4 regions of the Rhizobium sp. WSM1328 genome follow, and region 4 is predicted to be linked to each of the others. Evidence: riboswitches for the same ligand, from Rfam matches in the RefSeq annotation. Region 4 holds a riboswitch; each other region holds the start of a gene.
What was found. Region 4 has a riboswitch for cobalamin ahead of cobU (bifunctional adenosylcobinamide kinase/adenosylcobinamide-phosphate guanylyltransferase). Riboswitches for the same ligand answer to the same signal wherever they lie in the genome.

Region 1 (2,194 bases), 1.5 Mb from region 4:
TTTTCCCGGAGATTGTGAAAGAACACCGTGTTCTGGTTCACATGCTGCAGGAAATACTGCTTGGCCGCCATTCGATCCTTGTCGAGCTGGATCCGCCCCTGATCGTCATAGAGGTTCAGCATCGCATTCAGCGCGTGGTAGTCGAGCGTTTCCGCTGCTTTCAAAGGGCGTTCGAGAATTCCCGTGTCCAAAACCGTTCCATTCCGTGTTTGACGTTGGCGACATCCGCTTCTGTGCCCAGCAGTTCGAACCTGTAGAGGTAAGGCACCTGGCACTTCTTTGAGATCACGTCGCCGGCGAGCCCGTATGTTTCGCCGAAATTGCTGTTGCCCGCGGCAATCACGCCGCGGATGTGTCCTCGGTTTTCCGTATCGTTGAGGAAACGGATCACCTGCTTGGGAACGGCGCCCTTGCCGCCGTCGCCGCTATAGGTCGGCACGATCAGCACGAAGGGTTCGCGGATATGGAACGCGTCTGCGCCATTTGGCGGAATGCGCGCCGCGCGCAGTCCGAGCTTGGCGACGAACCGATGGGTGTTCTCGGACCGGCTGGAATAATAGACGATCAGAGCCATCGCCTTTCCTCAGGAAAGTGCGCTGATCATGTCGGGACGGAAGCCGGCCCAATGCTGCTCGCCGGCGATGACGACGGGCGCCTGCATGTAGCCGAGGCTGCGGACCCGATCGAGCGCTTCGGCATTCTGCGAAATATCGACGATGTCATAATCGACGCCCAACCGGTCGAGGGCGCGGTAGGTGGCAGTGCATTGGACGCAGGCAGGCTTGCTGTAGACGGTGATGGTCATGATATTCCTCGTGACGACGCGATTGGGACGCAGGACATCGATCGGAAATCTCGCGATATCCGTCGAAAACACTCTGTATTTTGCAGCGATGCGGCTCGTTCAGCCGCTGGGCGTGATCCGCCCTCTACCTCTAGCGGGTGGCGGCCTGAACTGAGATACTGACATGACTTCACCCCGAAGTGGCTCAATGCGAAGGTTTCGGGGGCGGAGGCTCGGGCCTGCGAAACGCGATGCGGAGATTCCCCGCAGCCATGCAACGCGACCTTCCGGACACCCCGCCCGTGGACGTTTCGTTCGAGGCAGGTCTCCTGGCTCACGGGTCAAAGCACCCTGCCCCAGCCTTCCCGGAGCATCATGCTCCAGTGACCTGAAATCGGACAGTTGCTCGCCGCTTACAGTTGCGGGGGCAGCTCCGGCATTGCCGCGCCATGATGGCGAAACGCACCGTATTCCCGTCTTAGCCGCCGATCCTCACGAATCGACGGAACCTCGAACACTAGATATGGTACGCGAATCGCTGATGACGTCAACAAGTTGTTGTGGCAGCGCAGCAATGGCGGCAGCGAATCGCCGTGACTGTGTATGATGTGGATAACGAAGCGTTAACGGAAAAGCGCTGTGGAGAACCCGTCAGAAAAGAGCCGGCAGAAGCCGGCTCCCCGAAACGACATTCATATTTTTATTCGAAGCAGCCTGAGCGCGTTGATCGTCACCAGCACGGTGGCGCCGGTATCGGCGAGGATCGCTGGCCAGAGCCCGGTAATGCCGGCGATCGTCGTCACCAGAAACACCGCCTTTAGCCCGAGTGCGATGGTGATATTCTGCAGGATGTTGCGCATCGTGAGTTTGGAAAGTTCGATCATCCGCGCCACGTCGCCAACGCGTCCGTGCAGCACGGCGGCATCCGCCGTCTCCAGCGCCACATCGGTGCCGCCGCCCATAGCGATACCGATATCGGCAGCGGCCAGCGCCGGAGCATCGTTGATGCCGTCGCCGATCTTGGCGACGATGAAGCCTTGGCGCTTCAATTCGCCGACGACCCGCTGCTTGTCCTCCGGCATCATCTCGCCGCGCCAGTCGATGCCGAGCATGCCGGCAACGGCTGCTGCCGTCCGCTTGTTGTCGCCGGTCAGCATGATAGCCTTGACGCCTGCTGATTTGAGGGCAGCGAGCCCGGCCTCGGCATCCTGACGCGGCTCGTCGCGCATGGCGATAAGGCCGGCCACAACACCGTTGACGAGCAGCACCGACACGCTGTTGCCCTCGTCGTTCAACGCCGAGATGCGTGCATCCTGTTCAGCACTGAGCGTCCCGCGCTCGCGGGCGGCGGGCGGCGACAAGAGGTCCAGCGTCTCACCACCGACTTTGCCGCTGACGCCCTTGCCCGGC
Region 2 (2,194 bases), 160 kb from region 4:
TTTGGATGGTTGCTATAACAATGCTCGATGTGGATGCGGTGCGGGCGTTCGTGACCATTGCCGAGCTGCAGAGCTTCACCCGCGCCGCCGAGGCGTTAGGCAGCACTCAGGCGGCAATCAGCGTCAAGTTGAAGCGGCTGGAGGAGCGTCTCGGCCACAGGCTGATCGAGCGGACCCCGCGCTTGGTGCGCCTATCGGCGCAGGGCGCGGTCTTTCTTCAATCCGCGCGGGATTTCATCGGCGCCCATGATCGTGCGGTCGCAGCCCTTTCCTCGACAAGCCGGCACTTCACGCTCGGCATCGCCGCGCATGTGGCGGGGCCGGAGGTTCCGACGATTCTGGCGCGTCTCAGCGCTCACGATCCAGGGCTGACGATCGAGGTGCGGCTCGACAATTCTCGAGTGTTGCTCGATGCATTCGATCGCGGTGAGCTGGATGCGGCGATCATTCGCCGGGAAGAGGACCGGCGTGACGGTGAGGTGCTTGGGCCGGAGCATTTCGGGTGGTTCGCGGCACCGCAGTTCGAGTATCGCCGCGGTGAGCCGCTGCGTCTTGCTGCACTGTCGCCATCTTGTGGCGTCCACAACATCGCTACCCACGCGCTCGATGGTGCAGGAATCGCCTGGAACGAGGTTTTCCTGGGCGGGGGCTCGCTGGTGATGACGGCGGCGGTGTCGGCTGGGCTTGCGGTCGCGGCATTCTCCCACCGTCTCGCGCCGGTGGGCTCGATGGAAGTGAGTCAGCGCTTCAGCCTGCCGCCGCTGCCCTCGTCGGAGATCGTCCTGCATTCGACACTAACGGATGCAAGATCGCGCTCGGCGCTCAGAACCCTGGCTGCGGCGTTCAGGGAACATCGCGCCTCTGCCAACTGAACGCGGCTTCAACGCCACATCGGCTCGCGGCTTGCCGCCGCCGCGCTTTCCTGAAATAGATGCGCCGTCAGGTGCCCGTCGGTAAGGCGGGAGAATCGGGAATCCGGTGCAAGGCCGGAACGTGCCCAACGCTGTAAGGCCGACGCCTGCCGCTTCATCACGCCACTGGCTTTTGCCGGGAAGGTTGCGGCAGACGGATGACGCCGAGTCAGAAGACCGGCCTGGCTAGATAGACCGATCCGCGCGGACGGCGGGGCGGTTGCGTTGTTGGGGATTTGACGATGCGACCCTTTGATGAGGATGCCCTTTCGGCGGCGTCCGGTTTTTCCTTGGCCGAACGCGAGGCCGTCTATCACGCGATCAAGACGCGGCGCGACGTTCGCAGCCAGTTCCTGGCCGATCCTTTGCCTGATGATGTTGTGCAGCGGCTGCTGACGGCCGCCCATCACGCACCCTCCGTCGGCTTCATGCAGCCGTGGAATTTCATCCTGGTGAAAAGTGCCGCTGTGCGGGCGCGCGTCCGGGACGCCTTTGCGAGCGCCAACGACGAGGCGGCGCTGATGTTTGCCGGCGAGCGGCGGCAGGCCTACCGCGCCCTCAAGCTCGAAGGCATCGTGGAGGCGCCGCTCGGCATATGCGTGACCTGCGATCCCACGCGTAGCGGTAGCGTGGTGCTGGGACGCACGCACAATCCGAAGATGGATTCATACTCGACCGTCTGCGCCATCCAGAATCTCTGGCTTGCGGCGCGGGCGGAAGGGGTCGGAATCGGTTGGGTCAGCATTTTTCGCGAAGGCGATCTGAAGAGCATTCTCGGCATACCCGAGCATATCGAGGTGGTCGCCTGGCTCTGTGCCGGTTTCGTCGACCGGCTCTATGACGAGCCGGAACTCTCCGTCAAAGGCTGGCGGCAGCGGCTACCGCTCGAGGAACTCGTCTTTCATGATGGATGGGGACTGAACGCCTAGGGCAGTGCGGTGGAGCATCGCCTCAATCGCACAGTCACGCCATTGACAGTCAAGGTGAGCAAACCGGTATCGCCGACGCCGTGCGAGGCTGAGATGTCTTTATTCCTGACCGTCATATCGATACGCTGAAGGCGAAGTCCCGGAATTGGATATTCGGCTATCGGCGGCTCAATCGGAGGATAACGGCCCAATGAACATGATCGACTTGAAGGAACGCATCATCGTAATCACAGGCGGTGCGCGCGGCATCGGCTACGCGATCGCAGAGCGCGTCATCCAGTCTGGTGGCAAGGTGGCCATTTGGGACCTGAACGAAAACATGGCGAAGGACAGCGCTTCCGCTCTCGGATCCGG
Region 3 (2,194 bases), 1.1 Mb from region 4:
CGTTATCAGCGCGATCGCCTTCGTGGTTCGGGAGACCGGCTGATGCGGGAAAAGAACGAAGGCGAGCGTGCTAATGCATCGCTCGCCCTTTCTCGTGCTTCAGGCGGTGACGATCAGCAGCGGAACGCTGAAGATGAGACCGACCAGAACCGTGACTGTGGCGACACGCATAAAACGCAGGCGTCGCGTGCGCTCGCCACTCCAATCATATGTCATTCTTCCATCTCCTTGGGACAAGGAAGTAGTCCCCGCAAAGCCGGGTTCAACATAGATGACGCGATTTGCTTGTGCAAAGCTGGATAAGATCAGCAGTCTCTAATGCTGGAAGCGCAGAGACCAGCGCTGTCCGTTGCTGGTCATGCGGATGACGGAAAGCGGCTCGACGTCGCTCAGCCAGAAGGAGGAGAGCGGCGCCTGCAGTACATGCACGATCGCTGCCCGGATGACGGCCGCGTGGCTAACGGCGATCACATGGCCGCCGAGGCTCGATTGCTCATCCATCCAGCCGGCGATGCGCGTGCGCAGATCAACAAGGCTCTCGCCGCCATGCGGGGCCCCTTCCGGATCGCTCATCCAGCCCATGAGGTTTTCCGGCTCTTCGGTCCCGATCGTCGTGATCGACCTGCCGGCCCAGCGGCCATGGTCGCAGTCGCGAAGTGCGAGGTCTATGCGGGCTTCGAGGCGGAGCGCTTCCGCGGTCTGGCGGGCACGCAAAGCCGGGCTCATGGCAATTCGATCGGCGCGGGGCGGGGGGATCATCCTGCCGGCCTCCTCCACTGCCTTATCCTCGAGCGGTTCGTCGAGCGGGAACAGGGCCTTGCGGCTTGCTGCCGTCGCGCCGTGGCAGATCCAGGTGAGGCGCGTGTTCACGGTCGTTCTTGTCTCCCGGAATGCGGCGACAGCGTCCTTCGCCGGCTTGTGAAGTTTCGTTGACAGTCTCTTCGGCGTGCAGATATAACCGTGCAGTTGCGGGTTTGGAAGCCGGTGTAAGTCCGGCGCGGTCGCGCCACTGTGACCAGCGTGTCGAAAGCTCTTCGCGCTGGAAGTCAGACCCTACTGCACAAGCACTCTTTCGACTGAACGCGTCATTCCCGGAGGAATACATGTCTGACACCACTTTCGCGCCCGTTGCGGTACCGGCGCCGATCCCTGTAGGCGAGATCCTGCCCTGGGCGATCTTCGGCGGCCTGCTGATGCTCATCGTCCTCTATTTCGTCGGCACCGAGGAAGGCGCAATGGCGCTGTTCAACGGCATGTATGTGCACGAATTCGTGCATGACGGCCGCCATCTCCTCGGCTTTCCCTGCCACTAAAGCGCGTCGCGATCTTTCAGATTCGCTCATCGCGCTATAGGTTTTTGTTTTACGCATGTCTTTATCGCAAAACCGCGGCACACTTTTGCGCGACGTGCCTTAAGGGAGTTCCGGACATGGTTGGAAACCTCTTGCTTCGCGGCATGCTCGCGGGCCTGATTGCTGGCATCCTGGTTTTCGCTTTCGCCCATACGTTCGGCGAGCCGCTGGTCGATGCGGCGATCGCCTTCGAGGAGGCGAGCGCCCAGGCGGCCGGCGAAGCTGCCGAACCCGAAATCGTCAGCCGCGCCACACAGGCCGGTCTCGGCCTTTTCACCGGCGTCATGGCCTACAGCGCCGCCGTCGGCGGGCTCTTCGCGCTCGCTTTCGCTTTCGTGCACGGCCGCTTCAGCAGCCTTTCGCCGCGCGGCACCTCGGCCGTCATCGCCATTGCCGCCTTCGTGGCGGTCGTCCTCGTTCCCGGGATCAAGTATCCGGCCAACCCGCCGGCAGTCGGCAATCCCGATACGATCGGCGCCAGGACCGAGCTGTTCTTCCTGATGATCGTCGTCTCGCTTGCGGCGCTGATTGCCGCAGTGGCGCTGTCGCGCCGCCTGTCCGAGCGTTTCGGTCTCTGGAACGGCGCGATCATCGCCGGCATCGCCTATCTCGTCTTCATCGGCGTGGTGCTCTATCTGCTGCCGCCGATCAACGAGGTGCCGGAGAACTTCTCGGCGATGGTGCTCTGGCGTTTCCGCACCACTTCGCTCGGAATGCATGTGATCCTCTGGGCAACGCTCGGCCTCGGCTTCGGAGCGCTGGCGGAAAAGCGGCTTGCGGTCGGGGGCGGGGAACGCGGCCGGCCGGCCACGGCATTGCACTGAACGCATCGAAGGACGCCG
Region 4 (2,194 bases):
GCGGGATAAATATTTATCACGTAAGTCTCTGATAAAAGACGATATTTTAGGTAGAGTAAGTCGTGTTGGCGTGGGCGCTCCAACCGGCCGGCTATTCCCTAGCCGTGAAGGCCGGTTGACTTCACCCCTGCGCTTGCCTAACCATCCCGATAACGGATGGTCGACTGACCATCCTGACATAACGGATGGTTCCGGATCGGTGTTGCGCCCTTCCGGATGAAAAGGGAATGTGACGGGGCGGACCCAAGCCGGGCGCCTTCATCACAGCCGACCCCGCGACTGTAGAGCGGTCAGGGTCTTCCATCCGGCACTAAGCCCTTCCGGCCGGCGGCTTGCAATCATGCAAGCGGGCGGGATGGGCGACATGCCGGAAAAGCCACTGGATATGCATGGTGATCAACCGGGGTCGGACGCCTCTCAAGTCTACGAATCGTCCACCTTTTCACTGATGCAGCCGGGAAGGCGAGGATGATCCGCTGGCACGATCAGGGCGACCGGTTTCCGGTCCGCCCCGATCGCGGCCGATAACCGCGAGCCAGGAGACCTGCCATGCGGCCGGGCGAGAAGCCCACACCTGGGCACTATGCCCGTTGCCAGCACGGAGGTTGTCTTGGCTGAACGATTGAATTCGGCGCGGCCTGGTGCAGGGCGCGCGACGCCTCCAAGCAGTGCTGCAAGAGGTGTGCTTTCGGCCGTTTATGTCGAATGCTGGGTCCCCCCCTCTGTCCTGCCGGACATCTCCCCCACAAGGAGGGAGATCGGCAAGCAGCACGACCGTCGCCCTACATCAATTGTTTGGAGAAAAGCTCTCGGCGATTTAATCTCCCCCCTTGTGGGTGAGATGTCCGGCAGGACAGAGGGGGGTGTCACACCCTCAGTAGCCGAGAAAGGTGCACTCGGAACAAGCCACGGCTACGCACTCTCCCTGAGGGGCGTTTGAGCATGACTGCCACCTTCATCCTCGGCGGCGTACGCTCCGGCAAATCCCGTTTCGCCGAAGACCTCGTGACGGCCGCCGGACTCGACCGCCATTACCTTGCGACCGGCCGCGCATGGGACGAGGAGATGCAGGCGCGCATCGCCCAACACAAGGTCGACCGCGGTCCGTCCTGGACGACGCATGAGGAGCCGCTCGATCTTGTCGGCAAGCTCACCGCCATCGACGGACCGGGGCGCATCGTGCTGATCGACTGTCTGACGCTCTGGATCACCAATCTGATGATGGAGGAGCGGAACATGGCGGCGGAATTCGCCGCCCTTGCCGATTTCCTGCCCGCCGCGAAAGCGCGGCTCGTTTTCGTTTCCAATGAGGTCGGTCTCGGCATCGTGCCCGACAATCGCATGGCGCGGGATTTTCGCGATCATGCCGGCCGGCTGCACCAATCGATCGCGGCGAAGGCCGCCGAAGTCTATTTCATCGCGGCAGGCCTGCCGCTGAAAATGAAGGGTTAAGTCCATGAACCAGCAGAAGATCCCCGCAACCGTCATCACCGGCTTTCTCGGCGCCGGCAAGACGACGATGATCCGCAACCTGCTCACCAATGCCGGCGGCAAGAAGATTGCGTTGATCATCAACGAATTCGGCGATCTCGGCGTTGACGGCGATGTGCTGAAGGGCTGCGGTGCGGAGAATTGCACCGAGGACGATATCATCGAGCTGACCAATGGCTGCATCTGCTGCACCGTCGCCGATGACTTCATTCCGACGATGACCAAGCTGCTCGAGCGCGAACAGCGTCCTGACCATATCGTCATCGAGACTTCGGGGCTTGCCCTGCCGCAGCCGCTGGTCGCCGCCTTCAACTGGCCCGACATCCGCACGCAGGTGACCGTCGACGGCGTCATCACGGTGGTCGACAGCGCTGCGGTTGCCGCCGGCCGTTTCGCCGACGACCATGATGCCGTCGATGCGCGCCGTGCCGAGGATGAATCGCTCGATCACGAAAGCCCGATCGAGGAGCTGTTCGAGGACCAACTCACCTGCGCCGACCTCATCGTGCTCAACAAGACCGACCTGATCGATGCTGCCGGCCTTATCAGGGTGCGTGACGAGGTCGCCTCCCGCACCGCCCGCAAGCCTGTCATGATCGAGGCACGGAACGGCGAGGTGTCTGCCGGCATCCTGCTCGGCCTCGGCATCGGCACGGAGGACGATATCGCCAATCGCAAGTCGCATCACGAGTTGGAGCATGAG

Region 1: linked by a shared signal. The riboswitch ahead of nrdH (glutaredoxin-like protein NrdH) and the one ahead of cobU (bifunctional adenosylcobinamide kinase/adenosylcobinamide-phosphate guanylyltransferase) in region 4 are both predicted to bind cobalamin.
Region 2: linked by a shared signal. The riboswitch ahead of bluB (5,6-dimethylbenzimidazole synthase) and the one ahead of cobU (bifunctional adenosylcobinamide kinase/adenosylcobinamide-phosphate guanylyltransferase) in region 4 are both predicted to bind cobalamin.
Region 3: linked by a shared signal. The riboswitch ahead of AC2444_RS17525 (CbtB domain-containing protein) and the one ahead of cobU (bifunctional adenosylcobinamide kinase/adenosylcobinamide-phosphate guanylyltransferase) in region 4 are both predicted to bind cobalamin.

What each region holds. Positions count from the first base shown of each region.
Region 1 is NZ_CM172788.1:3,839,859-3,842,052, forward strand. Features, by position in the region: gene nrdE (class 1b ribonucleoside-diphosphate reductase subunit alpha) at 1-122, opposite strand, end outside; gene nrdI (class Ib ribonucleoside-diphosphate reductase assembly flavoprotein NrdI) at 161-574, opposite strand; gene nrdH (glutaredoxin-like protein NrdH) at 584-805, opposite strand; cobalamin riboswitch at 1,087-1,312, opposite strand; gene AC2444_RS19170 (heavy metal translocating P-type ATPase) at 1,477-2,194, opposite strand, start outside.
Region 2 is NZ_CM172788.1:2,199,463-2,201,656, reverse strand. Features, by position in the region: gene AC2444_RS11205 (LysR family transcriptional regulator) at 15-872, shown strand; cobalamin riboswitch at 925-1,111, shown strand; gene bluB (5,6-dimethylbenzimidazole synthase) at 1,154-1,840, shown strand; gene AC2444_RS11195 (SDR family NAD(P)-dependent oxidoreductase) at 2,031-2,194, shown strand, end outside.
Region 3 is NZ_CM172788.1:3,484,386-3,486,579, reverse strand. Features, by position in the region: gene AC2444_RS17530 (histidine phosphatase family protein) at 316-870, opposite strand; adenosylcobalamin (AdoCbl) riboswitch at 948-1,102, shown strand; gene AC2444_RS17525 (CbtB domain-containing protein) at 1,104-1,313, shown strand; gene AC2444_RS17520 (CbtA family protein) at 1,430-2,176, shown strand.
Region 4 is NZ_CM172788.1:2,364,140-2,366,333, reverse strand. Features, by position in the region: cobalamin riboswitch at 170-566, shown strand; gene cobU (bifunctional adenosylcobinamide kinase/adenosylcobinamide-phosphate guanylyltransferase) at 943-1,452, shown strand; gene cobW (cobalamin biosynthesis protein CobW) at 1,457-2,194, shown strand, end outside.